DNA from 2 places in the Cytobacillus sp. FSL R5-0569 genome. Region 1 is predicted to be linked to the other one. Evidence: a T-box and tRNA genes for the amino acid it is inferred to sense, from the RefSeq annotation. Region 1 holds a T-box; the other holds one or more tRNA genes.
The links. A T-box is a leader RNA that pairs with one kind of tRNA and senses whether it is charged. The one in region 1 lies ahead of MKX78_RS17155 (valine--tRNA ligase), so its partner is inferred to be a tRNA-Val.

Region 1 (10,373 bases):
GTCATCTCTGCTTTAAGAGAGAAAGCTCTTGCTATTCAGGCTGACACAATGAAAAGTTTGGAAAGAAAGCTTCCTAACCTAACAGAACGTGAAAGAAAAGTGGTTAGCAAGCACACGAAGAGTATTGTGAACCAAATGTTGAAAGACCCTGTATTACAAGCAAAAGAATTGGCAGGACATAAAAATGCTGATAAAGCATTAGAATTGTTCGTGAAAATATTTAATATAGAAGATCTTGTTGTCCAGCAAATCGAAAAACAAGAACAACCAAAATCAGATCGTGTAAAGGTGCAACAGACATCCTTTCAATCATAAAAAGGGGTACTGTCCATGTTTGATATCTATATGGCACGCCTGCATGAATTTACTGTCGTTCTTTATGCAGCGAGTGTACTTCTCTACTTTATTGACTTTTTAGCAAGTAACCGGAAGGCCAATCGTGTCGCCTTCTGGTTACTTGCATTTGTATGGGGATTACAGACGGTATTCTTATTACTCTATATGTGGAATACGGGTAGATTCCCTGTATTAACGATATTTGAAGGTTTATACTTCTACGCATGGGTACTTATTACATTTTCTTTAATTATTAATCGCATTATGAAAGTCGATTTTATCGTTTTCTTCACAAATGTACTTGGTTTTTTTATTATGGCTTTACATACATTTGCTCCTATTGAGATTGAATCAGATGTGCTGGCGAATCAATTGATGTCTGAGCTCCTCTTTTTTCATATTATTGGTGCGATTCTCTCATATGGTGCTTTTTCATTGTCATTTGTATTTGCTCTTTTATATTTGATTCAATATGATTTGTTGAAGAGGAAAAAGTGGGGTTCAAGGCTTATTCGAATTGCGAATTTATCACAACTAGAAAAAATGTCTTATCTATTTGCTAGTATAGGGGTGCCTATGTTAGTGATTAGTTTAATATTAGGGATACAATGGGCTTATATGAAATTACCAAATATGGTATGGTTGGATTCAAAAGTGCTTGGTTCCTTATTGGTACTCATTTTGTATAGTATTTACTTATATTTAAAGGTTGGCAGAGGAATGAGTGGTAAATCACTTGCTACTTGGAATGTGGCTGCTTTCCTTGTTGTATTAATTAATTTTTTCTTATTTGGAAGGTTATCGTCTTTCCATTTCTGGTATGAATAAGAAAAGGAATATGTTTTTAAAGAATAGGGAGGCTGTCATGAGAAAAATAATTGTCGGTTCAAGAAGAAGTAAGCTTGCGTTAACACAAACGAATTGGGTGATTGATCAGTTACGCCGTTTGAATCCTGCAGTTGATTTTGAAGTAAAAGAAATTGTGACAAAAGGAGATAAAATCCTGGATGTTACCCTTTCAAAGGTAGGAGGAAAAGGCCTATTCGTTAAAGAAATAGAACAAGCGATGTTAGATAAGGAAATTGACATGGCTGTACATAGTATGAAGGACATGCCAGCTGTCTTACCTGAAGGATTGACCATTGGTTGTATTCCGGAAAGAGAAGACTATCGAGATGCACTTATTTCCAAAGGCCATGTGAAATTAGCTGACTTAAAACCAGGTGCAATTGTCGGGACAAGTAGTTTAAGAAGAGGTTCACAAATTTTAGCTAAAAGACCAGATTTGGAAATTAAATGGATACGAGGGAATATTGATACACGTCTTGCTAAACTAGAAACAGAAGAATATGATGCCATTATTCTTGCTGCTGCCGGCCTATCAAGAATGGGATGGACGAAGGAGATCGTTACAGAATTTATTGATCCAGATATTTGTTTACCAGCTGTTGGTCAAGGTGCACTCTCTATTGAATGTAGAGAAGATGATCATGAACTAAGAAGGCTTTTAGATGCATTCACTTGTGAGGAAACGAAAAGAACAGTGCTTGCCGAGCGTGCATTTCTTCATAAAATGGAGGGCGGTTGCCAAGTGCCGATTGCAGGCTTTGCACGTTTAACTGAGAATGGTGAAGTAAGTTTGACTGGTTTAGTTGGTTCTCCAGATGGTCGTACGATTTATAAAGATATGGTTGTTGGTGATGATCCTGAGACAATAGGGTATCAAGTAGCAGAAAACTTATCGGAATTAGGTGCAAAAGCATTAATTGATGCTGTCAAAGAGGAGTTAGACGAAGGATGATTCATGAGGACAGTGCCTTACATGGAATGTCTGTCCTTATTCCCCGAAGTAAAGATCAATCGGAGGCTAGTGGTGATTTGGTCAGATCCCTTGGTGGACATCCAGTAATTATCCCATTAATTTCGTTTAGAGAAACAACAGAAGCCCATTCTTTAAAAACCCATGATTTCACACAATACCAATGGATTATTTTCACAAGCAGTGTGTCAGTTGAGGTGTTTTTTACATATGTGTCACAGAAGACAAACTTACCGAAGTTGGCCGTTATAGGAAAGAAAACAGCTGAAAAGTTATCAAAATATGACTTGAAAGCTGATTTCATACCAACGGAATTTGTGGCTGAAACTTTTACCCTTGAATTTTTAGCAATTTTAGGGGATGAACAAAATATATTCTTGCCTAAGGGCAACTTGGCCCGAGATTATATTAAGCAAAAGCTTATGGAAGCAAAGCATAGAGTGACTGAACGAATCGTTTATGAAAATTTTTTTCCTGATGAGAGTAAACAATTATTAACGGGTCGCTTATTGAATGATGGCATTGATATACTATTATTTACCAGCCCATCAACGATTGATCACTTTATGGAAATCGTAGAGGGTCATGATTTGAAGAATCAAATAAGTAAGAGTATCATCGGTTGTATAGGACCAATAGCTGCAAAAAGAGCAGAATTTTACGGTTTGAAGGTACATGCTGTACCAACTATATATACATTTAAACATTTAATTAAGGAAGTAGTAAAAGTCATTTCTTAATCAAGTTGGAGGTAGTACAATGGATAGTCAATTTAATCGTCATCGCCGTTTACGTCGGACAGCTAATATGCGCAATTTGGTAAGAGAAACACATCTACATGTGGAGGATTTTATTTATCCAATTTTTGTTGCAGAAGGACAAGACATAAAAAAAGAAATTCCTTCTATGCCAGGCATTTATAATTTATCATTAGACCATTTAACTGAAGAGATGGATGAGGTTGTATCTCTAGGTATCCAATCTGTTTTATTATTTGGTGTTCCTCTTGAAAAGGATGCTTGTGGTACGCAGGCGTATCATGAACATGGAATTGTCCAAGAAGCAACAAGATTAATCAAGGAAAAGTATCCAGAAATTTTGGTCGTTGCAGATACTTGTCTTTGTGAGTATACTGACCATGGTCATTGTGGTTTGATTGAAAATGGCGAAATATTAAATGACGCTTCATTAGAATTACTTGTGCAAACAGCAATTAGTCAAGCAAAAGCAGGCGCAGATATTATTGCTCCTTCTAATATGATGGATGGATTTACAATCGCTATTCGTGAGGGCCTTGATGAGGCAGGCTTTGAACATATACCTGTTATGTCTTATGCAGTTAAATATGCGTCTGCTTTTTACGGACCATTTAGGGATGCTGCTGGCAGTACACCACAATTTGGTGATCGGAAATCATACCAAATGGACCCTGCAAACCGCTTAGAAGCAATGAGAGAGGCAGAATCAGATTTAATGGAAGGTGCAGACTTCCTCATTGTAAAGCCTGGGATGCCTTATCTTGATATTGTTCGCGATGTGAAAAACAATATTAATTTACCACTTGTTACTTATAATGTAAGTGGCGAATACTCGATGGTAAAGGCCGCTGCACAAAATGGCTGGATTGACGAAGAAAGAATCGTGCTTGAGATGTTAACAGGGATGAAAAGAGCTGGTAGTGATTTAATTATTACTTATCATGCAAAAGATGCTGCCAAATGGATGAACTCACACAAATAAGAAAAGAGGGATGTTTATGCGTTCATATGAAAAGTCACAAGCCGCATTTAAAGAAGCAGTTAAATTGATGCCTGGTGGAGTAAACTCCCCAGTGCGTGCTTTTAAATCGGTTGATATGGATCCGATTTTTATGGAGAAGGGCCAAGGGTCAAAAATCTATGATATTGATGGTAATGAATATATTGATTATGTCCTTTCATGGGGACCACTGATTTTAGGACATGCTAATGAAAAAGTTGTTTCTGCGGTGAAGGAAGTTGCCGAAAATGGCACAAGCTTCGGGGCGCCAACGTTGATTGAAAATGAATTAGCACAGCTCGTCATCGATCGTGTTCCTTCAATTGATGTGATTCGTATGGTTTCATCAGGTACAGAAGCAACGATGAGTGCATTAAGATTAGCTAGAGGTTTCACAGGACGCAATAAAATAGTTAAATTTGAAGGCTGTTATCACGGTCATGGAGATTCTCTCTTAATTAAAGCCGGTTCTGGTGTAGCTACACTTGGATTGCCTGATAGTCCTGGTGTGCCTGAAGGTATTGCAAAGAATACGATTACAGTTCCATACAATGATCTTGAAGGTGTTAAATACGCTTTTGAACAATTTGGTGAAGATATCGCTGCCATCATTGTTGAACCTGTTGCTGGTAATATGGGAGTTGTCCCACCAGTAGAAGGATTTTTACAAGGGTTACGTGATGTGACAACTGAATACGGTGCCATTCTTATTTTTGATGAGGTAATGACAGGTTTCCGTGTTGATTATAACTGTGCCCAAGGTTTCTTCGGCGTTACACCTGATTTAACTTGCTTAGGAAAAGTAATAGGTGGTGGACTGCCTGTTGGTGCTTACGGTGGTAAACGAGAAATTATGGAGCAGGTTGCACCAAGTGGCCCCATTTATCAGGCAGGTACATTATCAGGGAACCCGCTTGCGATGGCTGCCGGTTATGCAACATTAAGTCAATTAACACCGGATACGTATGCTAACTTTATTAAGAAAGCTGATAAACTCGAATTAGGCTTGAGAACAGCAGCAGAAAAATATGAGATTCCACATACAATTAACCGGGCAGGATCGATGATTGGACTATTTTTTACAAATGAAGATGTCATTAATTATGATCAAGCGAGAACGTCTAATCTTGACTTCTTTGCCTCTTATTATCGTGAAATGGCGCTTCAAGGCGTATTCCTTCCACCATCACAATTTGAAGGTTTATTCCTGTCTACAGCATTAACGGATAAAGATATTGATCAAACAATTGCCGCAGCAGAAAAGGCTTTTGCGAAATTGAAATAAGTTTTTAGCGAACAATTCCATTCCGGAATTTGTTCGCTTTTTTATTCTCGATCGAAAGATGCCAATCTTTTTGAGAGAGGGGCAAAGAGAAGAACAACGGTAGCCAGAATGAAAAAGAAAAAGGCTCACATCGAAAAAATAGTCAAAGTGGATATAGTCACTTATGTAGAAAATAATTCTCTGTTGGAAAAGATGTGAGATTTTAAATTCACAACCCCTAAATTAATCTATTCCTCTTTAACAATATAGTTATTCTATCGAAGACGTGCTCCTTTCTAAGTAAAGTAATCATAATTCACTTTTCCTCCTCATAAAGTGTAAGAGAAAAGATGTTATTGTTTTTGATGATATGGGAGGAGGAGTCGATATGTCTCAAGGAAATCCGTCGAACTTGCGGTTTTCATTAGAGGAATCCGTTTGGTTTCAAAAAGGACAGGAAGTATCACAATTACTTTCGATTTCACTTGATCCGAATATAACGATTCAGGATAGTGAGCAGTATGTAACGATTCAAGGTGCACTAGAACTAACAGGCGAATATCATCGTGATGAATCAACCGAGGACAGTATGAATGAACCGCCATCAACATTAAGGTTTATCCAATCTGTGGAAGAAAGGGAAGAGGGGGTATGTGAGTTTACACACTACTTTCCTGTAGATATTACGATCCCGAATAACCGTATTGAGAGATTGGATGATATTGATGTCCAAGTAGAGTCATTTGATTATATGTTTCCTGAAAGAAGTTGCATGAAACTCCATGCTAATTTGACGATATCTGGTTTGTATGGTGACCAACAGCATGTGGCATATACTGAAGATGAGAATAATGTGCTTGAACTTGATACGGTAGAACGTTCAACGGTTCAGGATCAAGAAGAAGAAGACACAGACACCAGTCGTGAAGAAGAACAAACAACAGAAATTAACTTCTCCCTACCAGAGGAGAATGAAAAAGATGAAGATGTGTTTGTTGCTGAAGCGAAGCAGGAGCCAGAAGTGGTTGAAGAAGAACCGGTATTAAATCGCTCCTTACCTATTCTTGAGCCCCAAGAAGAAGAACCCATTGATATGCCAGAGGTTTCTTTTATAGCTAATCGATATGAAGAGAAAAAGCAGGAAGCAGAAGAGATTTTTGAGGTTAAGCAAGTAGAAGAAACAAAACCAGTTCAAGAGCTTGAAGAATTGAAAGATGAGCTTGAATCCTCTTCAGAAGAAGTGAAACCACAAAAGAAAAAAGTAAAGGGCAAGAAAAGCATGAGTTTGACGGAATTTTTTGCTCGTAAAGAAGATGAAGAACAATTGACGAAGGTTAAGGTATGTATTGTCCAGCCTAATGATACGATTGATCTTATTTCAGAAAGATATGATGTGACACCACAAACATTAATGAGAGCCAATCAACTAGAATTGAATCAAGAAGTGCATGAAGGCCAAGTTTTATATATCCCTGTAGCTGTTACGAACTAGCGGATAAGGGGAGTACATTAAGAGCAGATCTCATCGGTCTGCTCGCATTTTTATCAGTGTCACTTGTTTACTTACACAGTTTAGGTAAGCGAGGAAAGTGAGTGGTCTAAGTGGCAAAGGAAAATAGATTAAAAAAATATGGTCCGATCTTAAAACACTATGCACTTGAGCCAAATTTCATCGAAAGTTTTGGTAGCGTTCAAAAGGTTTACTCTAGCAAAGGTGTTTTTTCTTTAAAAAAAATAAAAGCAAATCATGGTGCGGACTTCATTCGTTATATTCAGCAATTATACCAAATGGGTTATAACCGGATCGTCCCGATTTATCCGACGGTTGATGGTAGGTATGCCGTTTTACACAACCAAAAGCTGTATTATTTAATGCCTTGGCTAGCTAATGAGATTAAAGAAGATCAATTTGAACGGCATCAACAAATGTTTAGAGAACTTGCTCGCTTGCATGTCTTAAGTACGAAAGAAGTGGAAGTCTCCAAAGAAGAACGTGAAGAGCATTATGAAAATACGTTACTAGAATGGGAAAAGCAGAGTGAATTTTTGGATGGTTTTATTGAAACATGTGAATCTAGGGAATATTTATCTCCTTATGAATTGATGTTTACACAATATTATAATGATATCGCTCAAGCTTTAACTTTCTCAACGAAGAAATTAAAGGATTGGTACGAAAAAACGAAGGAAGAGGAAAAAGTTCGTACAGCTGTTATACATGGAAAAATTTCTACCGAACATTTCTTGTATGATGAGCGCGGATATGGCTATTTTTTGAATTTTGAAGAAGCGAAGAGAAGTTCACCTATGCATGATCTTCTTCCGTTCTTATCAAGGTCATTAAAAACCTTTCCGAAGCGTGCGGACGATGCTGTCGATTGGATTTACACTTATTTTAAGCATTATCCGTTTAGAGAAGATGAAATGCTGTTATTTCAAAGTTATTTTGCTCATCCAGGGCCTGTCATTCGCGCAGCAGAAAAATATCATAATGGTAAGTCAAAAAAGAATGAAAGAAAGCATGTAGAGCATATACAAAGGCAATTTTGGTTATTAAAAAATACGGAATATGTGGCTATGAGGATTGATGAAATTGAGCGTCAGAAAAAACAAGCACAAGAAGCAGCTGAGAAGGCGAATGCAGAACAAGAAGGAGCCCAAAATGGATAAAACCTGGGCTCCTATATTCATTTTAAGAGAATCCAAATGGTAAACAAACTCACTCAGTAAAAGCAAGTTTTATATCTTAGGGTATACCTTTCTACCCCTCCTCGAAAGTTTACATTTAGGTAGTGGATTTCTCTTTTGCATCCTCATCCTGCGCATATTCCCTCATACATAGGCAGGCTCAAAATATGAGCAATTTTTTTTACAGGTTTGTTCCCTTTTTTTATTATCATGTATATAATAAAAAAAATTGGTCATCCTTATTGACTATAGTGACTATTTTTAGGTAGTATTACTTTATATTCAAACAAATGAAAAGCTTTGATAGGGAAGAGTACATTGGCGCTTTGCTTTAAGAGAGGAAAATCAATTGCTGTGAGATTTTCTAAGCGAACCCATTGGAAGGTCGCCCTGGAGCTTCTTTCGTGAACGTAGTTCTATTATTAGCGAAAGACGGGAACGCCGTTATCCATTCGAGAGTCAATTACTAAAGTTTATGGTAATTGAAAAAAAGGTGGTACCGCGGAAGCAACTCCATTCGTCCTTTTTGTGACGAGTGGAGTTTTTTATTTTGCTTTTGTTTGATTGTTAACGATAAGCGAATGTGAGAAAGGATGAATAGGCGATGGAAGAGAATAATATCACGATGCCAACAAAATATGACCCTCAGTCTATTGAACAAGGTCGTTATGATTGGTGGTTAAAAGGAAAATATTTTGAGGCAAAAGATGATCCGGAGAAAAAACCTTATACAATTGTGATACCGCCACCAAATGTAACGGGAAGGTTGCATCTTGGTCATGCATGGGATACAACGCTTCAAGATATTTTGACGAGAATGAAGCGCATGCAAGGGTATGATGTTTTGTGGTTACCTGGTATGGACCATGCAGGTATTGCTACTCAAGCAAAAGTTGAACAAAAACTGCGCGAAGAAGGAAAAAGTCGTTATGATCTTGGTCGTGAAGCGTTTGTAGAGGAAACGTGGAAATGGACGAATGAATATAAAGGACATATTAGACAACAATGGTCTAAGCTTGGTCTCGGTCTAGATTATAACCGTGAACGCTTTACACTAGACGAAGGGTTATCAGATGCTGTACAAGAAGTTTTCGTTGCTTTATACAATAAAGGTTTGATTTATAGAGGCGAGTATATTATTAACTGGGACCCTTCTACTCAAACAGCTTTATCAGATATAGAAGTGATCCATAAAGATGTTCAAGGGGCGTTCTATCATATGCGCTATCCATTAACAGATGGTAGTGGTCATATTGAAATTGCGACAACAAGACCTGAAACGATGTTAGGTGATACAGCGGTTGCCGTTCACCCTAAAGATGAGCGTTATCAACACTTGATTGGTAAAACGGTGAAACTACCTATTACTGGAAGAGAAATTCCGATTGTTGCAGATGATTATGTTGACATGGAATTTGGTTCAGGAGCAGTAAAAATTACACCAGCTCATGACCCAAATGACTTTGAAATTGGTAATCGTCATAACCTAACAAGAATTCTAGTAATGAATGAAGACGGGTCAATGAATGAGAATGCTGGCAAATATCAAGGGCTAAATCGTTTCGAATGTCGTAAACAAATCGTTAAAGATTTGCAAGAAGAAGGTATTCTTTTTGAAATCGAAGAGCATCTTCATTCTGTTGGTCATTCAGAACGTAGTGGAGCAGTTGTAGAACCTTATTTGTCTACCCAATGGTTTGTAAAAATGCAACCACTTGCGGATGCGTCTGTTGAGTTACAAAAGGGTGAAGATAAAGTCAACTTCGTTCCAGATCGTTTTGAAAATACGTATTTACGCTGGATGGAAAATATTCGTGACTGGTGTATTTCTCGTCAACTTTGGTGGGGCCATCGCATCCCAGCTTGGTATCATAAGGAAACAGGTGAAGTATATGTAGGAACAGAAGCACCGAGTGATAGTGAGAACTGGAAACAAGATGAAGATGTGCTTGATACATGGTTTTCATCAGCGTTATGGCCATTCTCTACATTAGGTTGGCCGAATGAAGAAAGTGCTGATTTTAAACGCTATTATCCGACTGATGCGTTAGTAACAGGCTATGATATCATTTTCTTCTGGGTATCTAGAATGATTTTCCAAGGTATTGAATTTACTGGTGGCCGTCCATTTAAAGATGTACTTATTCACGGATTGGTTCGTGATGCGGAAGGTCGTAAGATGAGTAAGTCACTAGGTAATGGTGTTGATCCAATGGATGTTATTGAGAAATATGGTGCAGACTCTTTGCGCTATTTCTTATCAACAGGAAGCTCACCAGGTCAGGATTTGCGTTTCAGCTTTGAAAAAGTAGAATCTACGTGGAATTTTGCCAATAAAATATGGAACGCTTCTCGATTTGCCTTAATGAACATGAATGGATTAACTTATGATGAAATTGATTTAACCGGTGAAAAATCGGTTGCAGATAAATGGATTTTAACGCGCTTAAATGAAACAATTGAAACGGTAACAAGGTTGTCCGATCGTTATGAGTTTGGTGAAGTGGG
Region 2 (10,373 bases), 1.7 Mb from region 1:
TCCATTTAGGATTTTGACAGCTCCAATTGATAGTATCTGATCACCATTATCTGGACTAAACCCCGTTGTTTCTATATCGACAACTACAGCACTCATTTGATTTAATGACGTTTGTATCAATCGATCTTGATTTAAATCTTTTTGAAGCTGTCTCATGAAAGCCATTGATTTAGAGTCTTGCGTCTGGAGCCCACCGAACCTAGTTTGATTTAACTTTCGGACAAATTGAAAAAAGGGTTCAAAAGCCATTATTTCACTTCCTGCTCAATTACATCTTCTACATATTGATGAAGTCTTCTGCCATTTTTCAAAATCACCTTTATCTTACTTTTTTCTTCCCTATTCATGTTTCTCACATTTAAATAATGGCCATCTTCATAGGTTGACATAGGGGTAAGTAGTGAATGGCGTAATTTTAGTAACTGTTGGAAATCATGATGATACGGTAATAATGCGTGTTTATATGGCTTTTTACACATTAATCTTTCTAACCGTGACAATGTCGAGCTTTCAACTATTCCCTCCTTTATAGAAAGTAATCGAATGCCATTAACGAAAGGTAAGAATGCTGCGTACTTTATATTGATTTCCCCTTTATGTGATCCATGATTTTCCGTTAATATTTGCCCCAACGGCCCAATAGAGGTTTTTATATGCTGTATATTATCCAATAATCTCTTTAAGTTATAAGGATTTTTTTGAACTGCCTCATGCACACTTCTCTTTAAATGATTAATATATTCGCTTTCTCCCACTAACACTCTTGCATCAAAGAATATTTGCAGATGCCTCATTGTTGCCCAAGATTTTTCATCTACCCATGACTGTAGTTGCTCAAACCACTCAGGTTGTGACTTACACCAAAGGGGATTACTACTCATAATATTACCGTCACAGTATGGGTAACCAACAATATTGAGCCCCTCGGCTAATTCTTTGCCTAACTGATGAAAATATCTTTGCAAGGTGGCGTCTTTTTCTTCATAGATGATCCCATGATCTTGATCACTTATATAACCTTGTTCTTCTCTTCCACCGCTACCTGTTATAAACCAAGCAAACTCGCTCGGTGGTTTTTCCCCTAATCTTTTTACAGCATAATGAAACGTAGCTCTCATTACTTCATCATGAAAATTGTTTAATTGCACTTGATTAAACTTTTTCTTAGTTAATTCATAATCCCGCCAATCTCTAATCGCTTCATATGTCTCAAAATCATCCGTCGGCAAAAACAACACTTCCTTACAGAGGGTAAAAGCCTCCCACTATAGGAGGCTTCACCTTATGATGTTAATTTCGTTTGTTTCTCACTTGACATAAACTCTTCTGGATAACCATAGCTACCATGTTCACTCATGTCTAAGCCCATCACTTCTTCTTCTTCACTAACACGGAGACCATTCATCATTTTCTTCATTACGAAGAGAATGACAAATGAAGCAACAAAGGCAAAAAGTCCTGATGTTACAACTCCTAACGCTTGAACGCCTAATTGGCCAAATCCGCCACCATAGAATAATCCTGCTTGACCAGTTACCTGCTCTGCTAATTCTGGTGTTGCAAAGAATCCTGTAGATAAAGTACCCCATACTCCAGCTGCACCATGAACAGATAATGCGAAGATTGGATCATCAATTTTCATTTTATCAAAGAACTTTACACTAAAGAATACTAAAAGTCCGGCAACTAAACCTATAACAACAGCAGCCCAAGGTTCAACGAAAGCACACGATGCCGTAATGGCAACTAAACCTGCAAGTGCACCATTTAATGTTGTAACAATATCAGATTTACCAAGAACGATCCAAGAGATAGCTAATGCTGCAACCGCACCCATCGCTGCAGCTAAATTTGTGTTTAGTGCAACAAATCCGAAAAATGCACCATCAACTGATGTTGTACTACCTGCATTAAATCCAAACCATCCTACCCAAAGAATAAGCACAGCTAATGAAGTATAGACTTGGTTATGTCCTGCAATATTGTTACTAGAACCATCTTTATTGAACTTCCCGATACGAGGCTTTAATAAAATAGTTGCAGCTAAGGCAGCCATTGCACCTGTTAAATGGACAACTGTTGAGCCTGCGAAATCTTGCTTCTCATGTCCCGCTAACCAGCCTCCACCCCATATCCAATGTGCAACAACCGGATAAATAACAGCAGAGAATAAAATAGTAAAAACAACATAGACTGGGAACTTTGCTCTTTCAGCAAAACCACCTAAGGCGATACAAACAGCAATAGCAGCAAAGGCACTTTGGAATACAAAGAAAACCGTATCAGATAAACCTGAATCTCCACTTTCAGCTCCTGAATAGAAGAAGTCCGTCATGCCAACAAAGAAATTCGCGTTTCCTCCAAATATAAATCCATAACCTACAGCCCAGAAAACAAGGAAAGTTAATCCCACTGTAAAAATAGTTTTCCCGGTAATATGACCTGCATTTTTCATTCGTGTAGATCCTGCTTCAAGTAATATAAATCCACCAATCATAAAAATAACTAAAATTGCAGCAATCATTGTCCACACACTGTTCAGATAAAATATTTCATCCATATCTTTTCTCCCCCATTTCCTGCGTCATATAACTTAACTAATAGATGTTAGATTATATGACATCTATTAAGTTATTCTTATTTTATCGCAAAATTCTCATAAGTCAATGCTCAATTTTATATTTTTTAGAAAATTTACTCATCTTTTTACCTGTTAGTTTTTACCCATATGAATGATAGCCCTTACATTAGGAAACCTTATAAAAGAGCAATGTTTCACTTGCTCAAAATGACGAAGGAGTGATTTGTTCAATGAGCAGAAATAAATTAGTCGTTCCCGAATCAGGTCAAGTATTAAATCAAATGAAAGAAGAAATCGCTCAAGAATTTGGTGTACAACTTGGCGCAGAAACCACTGCACGTGCTAACGGATCAGTCGGAGGGGAAATGACTAAACGACTGGTTGCTTTAGGTGAACAACAGCTCCGTAATCAAAAATAACCATTAAGTAAAAAGCAATGCCCTAGGGAGGCAAAGAAAAGGTCTCCCACGGATCTTAAAGCGAGGAAGTGAATCGATTTAACGTTCACTCCCTCGCTATTTTTAATTTGTTTGTATGTACTCACCATTACCATGCAAATGATAAATGAAAAAATTAATAATTATATACTTCTCGTTCGGCTTCTTTACGGCATTCCACTTCTCATGCACACTCCTTATTTGTTCCGCTTTTTTTATATTTCCTTGTTAAACGATATTAAGTGAGAGGTATATCAAAGCTAAAAAGATCTTTATCGTAAAAGCCATGACGATAAAGACCTTTCTAATGTCAATTACCTAGAGGGGAGCCATAATTAGCACTCCAACTGCATTAGAACATCTCTTTTTCAATTATTGGCAAACGCATTTTCTTTTAACCTAAGAAAAAATATAGTGAACCAATATGAAGTAAAACATATCCCTAGGTCAATCAAAAATATATAGAACTGATTCATACTTCCATAAAAGCTTACGAAGCCTACCTTCTCTTCAATCGTTGCAAAACCAAATGCAATAATAGCACTCACAATAATTGTATATAAATAAAAGTTTCTTTGTCTATTTGTACAATATTGATAAACAAATAAAAAAACAACCGGAAGTAAAGAGGTCGTCATATTTGTTGCACTAGGTAATGAAGGAATGAGAAAATAATTATGAATAAACAAACCTTTCCGCAATAACATTGTATCGATAAAGGTCCATAACATATTCACTGTATATCCGTAGAAAAACACCTCAAATATCCGCTTTCGATCAATAAAAAAATAGACGAACACTAAAGGAGCAATAAAGAGAAAGAGTACCATCCAAAATTGCCAATGTGTATAGTCAGAATATGACTTCCAATAATCAGATAGCAATTGTTGAAATTGTTTACTATCTATATGTAATGCTGTTAGATATTCCTCCTTACTCATAACTTTACCTCCTTCACAATTAACCTCTTTCTCAATATGTTTCAAGAGATAGTTTTTTATTCACCTTTCATCGCTTTATCGACATACATAATTTACAAATAAAAGCTAAAAATACCTAATAATAACGGAAGGAGTGGCAAATAAGATGATGAAAATAATCAATGCAAAGTTAAAAACCTTGCTCGGTTTCTTTATTGGCAGTCTGGTGGTATCTATTATTTTTAATATTATTCAAATCAGCTTAATTTCTGAGGTCAAAGGAAAGTTAAGTACGGTTATGGATGAGCAATCAAATTAAAAGTACAATAGGTGAGTCCTCATAAAGCTAGAAGACTCACCAAAAAGCTATTCATGATTATTCCTTTAACTTCTTTTTATAATCGAGTGCTCTCTACTGTCGATATTAACCTCGAACTATTTGCCAAAGTTGTCTTTATTCCTTTAATAAATACAGTAATTCTAAGTAAAATGCACTTCTGTATTTGTTTTGTCTCTCCCAATACTTATAATTAAGTTCAACTATGCTATTTAACTTTCTGACACACCCCAAGGATTTGTAAATATTTTTACTAATACTAATGAAAAAAGAGGCTGCCCTTGTGGGACACCCTCTAATTATTTTAATGGAAACCTTGGTCGTCTTGATTTCGTATTTGTTGTAAATAATTCTCCGTATAAATACGTTGTGAATCTGGGACATTTTTTTCATTCTCTTCAGGATCAAATTTTGTTAAACCTTTCTTCTTCGCTACCCAGTCAATCACGAGTCCAAATCCTAGAAGGGAAAGAATCAAAATAAGAAACCACCACATTCTTTTATCACCTCTTTATTAGGATATCCTAAAAAAGAACAATTGTTATAATTATTTTTTGATTATTCTAATAATACCATAATTAGTAAAAAATATCAAATAGACACAAATGTCTTCGTGCATAAAAAAATCCTGTTATCAAAAAATATAGATGTAATAAAAATTAGAATAAGGAGATCATACAATGAAAACATTACAACGCATCGCTTTAGCGCTTGTTATTATTGGCGCGATTAACTGGGGACTTATTGGATTATTCCAATTTGATTTAGTTGCAACGATTTTCGGAGGCCAAGATGCCATTCTCTCTCGCATTGTCTATACATTAGTCGGAATTAGCGGCCTCATTTGCCTATCTCTTCTCTTTGCACCAATGACAGAAGAAGAAGACAGAGACGTCGATAATCGTGTTATTGATGGAAGACAAGTGAGTTACTCTACAGAATTCGCTGAGGAAAATGATTTATCTGATATAAAAGAAGAAGATAGAGAAAATCGAGATCAATAAATAAAAAAGTCCGGACATATATGTTCGGGCTGTATTTATGGCGTTAACTTCTATCCTACTGGTACTACAAAAAGTAGTATCCTTAAACAAACTGTGAATAAAAACTCTCTCCCCTAATCTATTTACCACGAAGCCTTGTTTAGCGAGGCTTCCTTTATTATGTTTTTAAGTTTCTCCAATAGACCTACCTACATTCATAATTCGTCTTTATGTTTTTGGCTTAGTTCGTACCTCCATCTTCCAAAAAATCAGAATAACTTTTCTCAACACAACATGGCACCTACTACTTAATCTGAATTTCACCACACTTAAAATCCTGAACCGAGGAATTCTGCAAAGAAGGTGAGCTAGGCAAAATAGGGAATCTTTAACTTCAAATTTACCTTATCATAATTTATTTACCCACTTTTTCTTAATATAACGAAATTATCACACTAATACATATTTTGTAATGTATTTCGATTGTGTGGAATTCCTCCACAATTTAAGCTTTTGTTGACACCTATTTTGAAAGGAGAATATTTTTTATGGAACATTTTTTATCATTTATATCGTGAGCTTTGTTACTTATATTCTTATATCCAATTAAGCAGAGCTTAAAGAAACGCCTCGTTTTAAAATCGGGCCTTTATTAACTATTTTCACTCATGAATAATTTATATATTGCATACACAAACTATCTATCGTGGCCAATCCTTACATAAGGAGAAAATCATGAAACTTAATAAGATAGGGAGTGTAATTATGGGAATTTTAAGCGGAAATCCAAAAGATGAACCACTACATTATGGTGAAGTTTATGGACTATTCACTAACCTTTTTACAAACAATGGAACGATATCTGGTTATGAGACACTTATGAACCATGCTGGCGATGATGACTTAAAAAAGCTAATAGAAGAAGCTATTAAAGGGTTACGTGCTGAGAACCAACAATTAGAAGAGCTTTTAAAAAGTAACGGAATCGGGTTACCACCTGCACCACCTGCCCGCCCTAATGCAGATTTAAATGATATTCCTGTTGGTGCAAGATCCACTGACCCAGAGATCAGTGCTGCAATCTCTGCTGATACTGCAGCTGGATTAGTTGCATGTAGTCAAGCAATTGGTCAATCAATCAGAGAAGATGTCGCAATGATGTATGGTCAGTTCCATATGAATAAAGCTCAGTTTGGTGCCAAAATGTTAAAGTTAAATAAGGAAAAAGGTTGGTTAATCCCGCCTCCTTTGCACATGAGTAAAGGAACAGAATCTTAATTTATAGGCGCCTCGAAATGAGGTGCTTTTTTTACTAATTTACACCCCACTCACTTTTCGCATTTTCTTCGCAGTAAGACTTGTTTACACTCGCTATTTAACGTGGCTGATTTACCTCATTTCACTTCCTTTAAGAGTCTATAGGGGTCTTTTCTCATATCCCAGGATTAACATGACATTTTCATATGAAAATTTGCAAGAAAATGATTTTATCAAGTAATATTTTAAATACTTGTTACGGGAATTCCTGAAAATAGAACTGTAAAATGCAGTTATCCCCCCCTTCAGAACTTGGTTACGAGTTATTCAAGAGTTCTGAACTAATGAAAACATAGCAGTGAATGATATGGGAAAACCACTTGAATTTATTATAGAAAATATTGGTGAAATGGAAGCTGACATTAAAGGAATAATGAAAAGTATGTAAGCTTCACCGCACCAGTTTCAATTACCTGTTCAACCAATTGATCTAACCAAGTAGTTTCAAAATATATTACAACATATGACAACAACGAAAGGTAAATATTCAGATAAAAAAAGAGAAGCTTTCGCTTCCCTGGTTCTTATAATCCTATTTGATCAACTGCATAAGTTGCATGTTCCTGGCTAAACCCTTCATAAACTAACTGGTCAATCAACCCACTTCTAGAGAATGAAGTAAAGTCAAGATAGTTCTTACCTGCCTGAACAGCCTGTTCTTTCCAGTCAACTTCAATGTGATCTACCGCATATGTTGCTTCTTCATTACTGTAACCTTCATATTCTAACTGTTCAATTAAACCAGTTCTAGAAAAGGCTGTATAGTCTAGGTAATTCACAGCAGTTTGAATTGCGTTATGTTGTGAAAGAGATAGTTCAGGTTCTTTTTCTTCCTTCACTTCTTCTTTAGGTTCTTCCTTTGGTTCTTCTTTTTCTTCAGTAGTTTCTTCAGCCATTTCTTCTGCATCTTCTTCTTTTACTTTTTCAGTTTCTTTATCTGTCTCTTCAGTTGCTACCTCTTCAGTGCTTGCAGGTTCAGCCTTTTCAGTAGGTTGTGTAGTTTCATCATCCCCACCTGAAAAGATAGCACCAATAATACCTAGTACAAAAATTGCAATAAATCCCATGCAACCAATCTTAAAAAACTTCTTCATATTCAGTTTTCTCCTTTAAATACTAAAATTGTAAACTTACTAGTATAATAGTACCGCAACATTTTCAGTATTTCAATAGTCTACTTAAGTAATACAAAGTTGGTAAATGGTGGTTTCAGTTGAAAAATTTATTGCGTATAATTTCAACTCGCAGACCTCTAGGACATTGTACCCTACCCCACAATCTAAAAAGCTTTATCCTTATGTTTTAGCCTTCTATAATAGTTCAACATTTGTTTAATTTGACTATCAGTAAAGGCATCAATCTTTATATCTTCTGTGCCTTTCTTTATTTTTTGCAGGATTATCAGTAATGACTTCACATTCAATCATATAATATAAGAAAGCACGGACACGTTGTAATTTGGAGTTTATAGTAGTTGCATTGTTATCTTGTTTTAGAAAAGGATAAACTGTTTGACTGTGTTTACTGTTATATCTTCAACATTTAAAACATTGCGATCTAAACAAAAGTCCTCAAATTGTTTAATCATAATACGGTAACTTTCTAGATTTTTAGGAGTTACATTTTAAAAAAAGCCTATCATCAAGAAAATCCTGAACAGCAAACTTTAAAAGCATAAAAAAAGACCACCTCACAAAATATGCGAAGTGGTCTTTCAGGATTGTAGCATTTCCAGCTACGACCATAATACATTATACAGTTTACTAACAGCGTTAAACTCTTGATACAACTCAATTAATGATTCCGACTGGGTTCGAACCAGCGACCTCTACCCTGTCAAGGTAGCGCTCTCCCAGCTGAGCTACGGAATCGTTTATGTATATATTTAAGACATTTATAAATATACTATTTTAGCGTATATCTGTCAATTGATTTCACTGGTATTTGCTTAATTTCATGAAGTTTTATAATTATAGAGCTCTTTACATATAATAGAAGTGGAAAATAAACATACATACTTAATTGAGTGAATCTTTCTTCATTAAGGAAATGAAGACTTACTATATGAAGTTTCATACACTGTGTGATAATATAACCCCATATAGGATTATTATTTTAACAAAGGAGTTCTACTTTATGAATACAGCAAAAGGGACAATCACGGACTTTACTTTTAAAAGTGAGGTACTAGGGGAAGATTTAGAAATACTTGTATACTTACCGGGCAATTATTCACCGCTATATAAATATAATATTTTAATTGCTCAAGATGGCAAAGATTATTTTCAATTAGGACGAATCGGCAGAACAGCGGATGAGTTGCTTGATGCAAAAGAAATGGAAAATACAATTATCATTGGTATTCCTTATAAAAATGTACAAGACCGCCGTCGTAAATATCATCCAGATGGTGAACAAAATGCTGCTTATATCAGATTCTTGGCTCACGAGCTTGTACCTTACCTTGACGAAAAATATCCAACGTACCAAATGGGAATGGGACGAGCATTGATCGGCGACTCCTTAGGGGCGACTGTATCTCTTTTAACTGCTCTACAATACCCTAATACTTTTGGGACAGTCATTTTACAATCGCCATTAGCGAATGAAAAAGTAATGGAAGAAGTCAAATCCTTTAAAGATACACATCTGTTAAATATATATCATGTGATTGGTACGGGTGAGACAACAGTCAAAACAACTGACGGTAAGGAAGAAGATTTCCTTACACCCAATCGGGAACTTTCACAATTAATAAAGGATAAAGGCTTCCCTTATTTTTATGATGAATTTGATGGCGATCATACATGGACATATTGGCAACCAGATTTAAAACGTGCTCTCAAGCAAATGCTTTAATGAAACAGCAGTTTGGCTACTTCTTAGTCAAACTGTCTTTTTCTTCTATATACATTCGTTAGTATATGATGATTTTTGAAAATTTGTTATAATAGTAAAATAAGACAAGTTCTTTAAAATATTTTATTTTGGAGGTAGAACTATGAAATATGGAATCGTTATTTTTCCGTCAAAAAAAATTCAAGACTTGGCGAACTCTTATCGGAAAAGATATGACCCTCACTACGCATTGATTCCTCCACATGTAACATTAAAATCATTTGAAGCTACAGAAGAAGAAGTAAAACAAACAACTGATGCTTTGAATGCAATTGCAAAAGTTCAACAACCTTTTCACATGAACGTTAAAAAGGTGAGTTCATTTCAACCTGTTAATAACGTTATTTACTTAAAGATTAACCCAACAGATGAACTCGAACGACTACATGAAAAAATCAATGAACAAACAGTTGGAGAAAAATCAGAATATGCTTTTGTCCCTCATATTACAATTGGACAAAAACTTTCCGATGATGAACATTCTGATGTTTATGGTTCACTGAAAATGCTTGATGTAGAACACGAAGAAACGGTTGATCGATTCCACTTATTATATCAATTAGAAAACGGATCTTGGAGTGTACATGAAACATTCCGCCTCGGAAAGGGTTAATGAACAACATGAACGTTAAAATAGTAGAAAACGAACAAGAGCTACAGGAAGCTTATCAAGTAAGAAAAGAAGTATTTGTAGAGGAACAAAAAGTTCCATTAGAAGAAGAAATCGATCAATTTGAAGACGAAGCTACACACTTTGTACTTTATAAAGATAATGAACCTAGTGGTGCTGGGCGTTTCAGAATTGTAGATGGCTATGGTAAAGTAGAACGCATTTGTGTAAAAGAAAATGCAAGAAAAACAGGAGCCGGCAAAGAAATAATGCATGCGATCGAATCTTTT

Region 2: it encodes a tRNA-Val, which carries the amino acid that the T-box ahead of MKX78_RS17155 (valine--tRNA ligase) is inferred to sense. The anticodon was not compared.

The regions. Positions count from the first base shown of each region.
Region 1 covers NZ_JBBOWW010000001.1:3,376,624-3,386,996, reverse strand. Annotated here, with positions in the region: gene hemA (glutamyl-tRNA reductase) at 1-315, shown strand, start outside; gene MKX78_RS17190 (cytochrome C assembly family protein) at 331-1,164, shown strand; gene hemC (hydroxymethylbilane synthase) at 1,202-2,137, shown strand; gene MKX78_RS17180 (uroporphyrinogen-III synthase) at 2,134-2,895, shown strand; gene hemB (porphobilinogen synthase) at 2,915-3,895, shown strand; gene hemL (glutamate-1-semialdehyde 2,1-aminomutase) at 3,912-5,198, shown strand; gene spoVID (stage VI sporulation protein D) at 5,566-6,669, shown strand; gene ysxE (spore coat protein YsxE) at 6,780-7,847, shown strand; T-box leader at 8,157-8,393, shown strand; gene MKX78_RS17155 (valine--tRNA ligase) at 8,470-10,373, shown strand, end outside.
Region 2 covers NZ_JBBOWW010000001.1:1,630,803-1,641,175, reverse strand. Annotated here, with positions in the region: gene MKX78_RS08500 (exonuclease domain-containing protein) at 1-249, opposite strand, end outside; gene MKX78_RS08495 (DUF294 nucleotidyltransferase-like domain-containing protein) at 249-1,229, opposite strand; gene MKX78_RS08490 (ammonium transporter) at 1,283-2,560, opposite strand; gene MKX78_RS08485 (alpha/beta-type small acid-soluble spore protein) at 2,812-3,000, shown strand; gene MKX78_RS08480 (hypothetical protein) at 3,387-3,959, opposite strand; gene MKX78_RS08475 (hypothetical protein) at 4,105-4,257, shown strand; gene MKX78_RS08470 (hypothetical protein) at 4,580-4,771, opposite strand; gene MKX78_RS08465 (DUF378 domain-containing protein) at 4,956-5,279, shown strand; gene MKX78_RS08460 (DUF3231 family protein) at 6,024-6,536, shown strand; gene MKX78_RS08455 (Ltp family lipoprotein) at 7,100-7,669, opposite strand; tRNA gene MKX78_RS08450 (tRNA-Val) at 8,374-8,446, opposite strand; gene MKX78_RS08445 (alpha/beta hydrolase) at 8,712-9,434, shown strand; gene MKX78_RS08440 (YjcG family protein) at 9,577-10,086, shown strand; gene MKX78_RS08435 (GNAT family N-acetyltransferase) at 10,095-10,373, shown strand, end outside.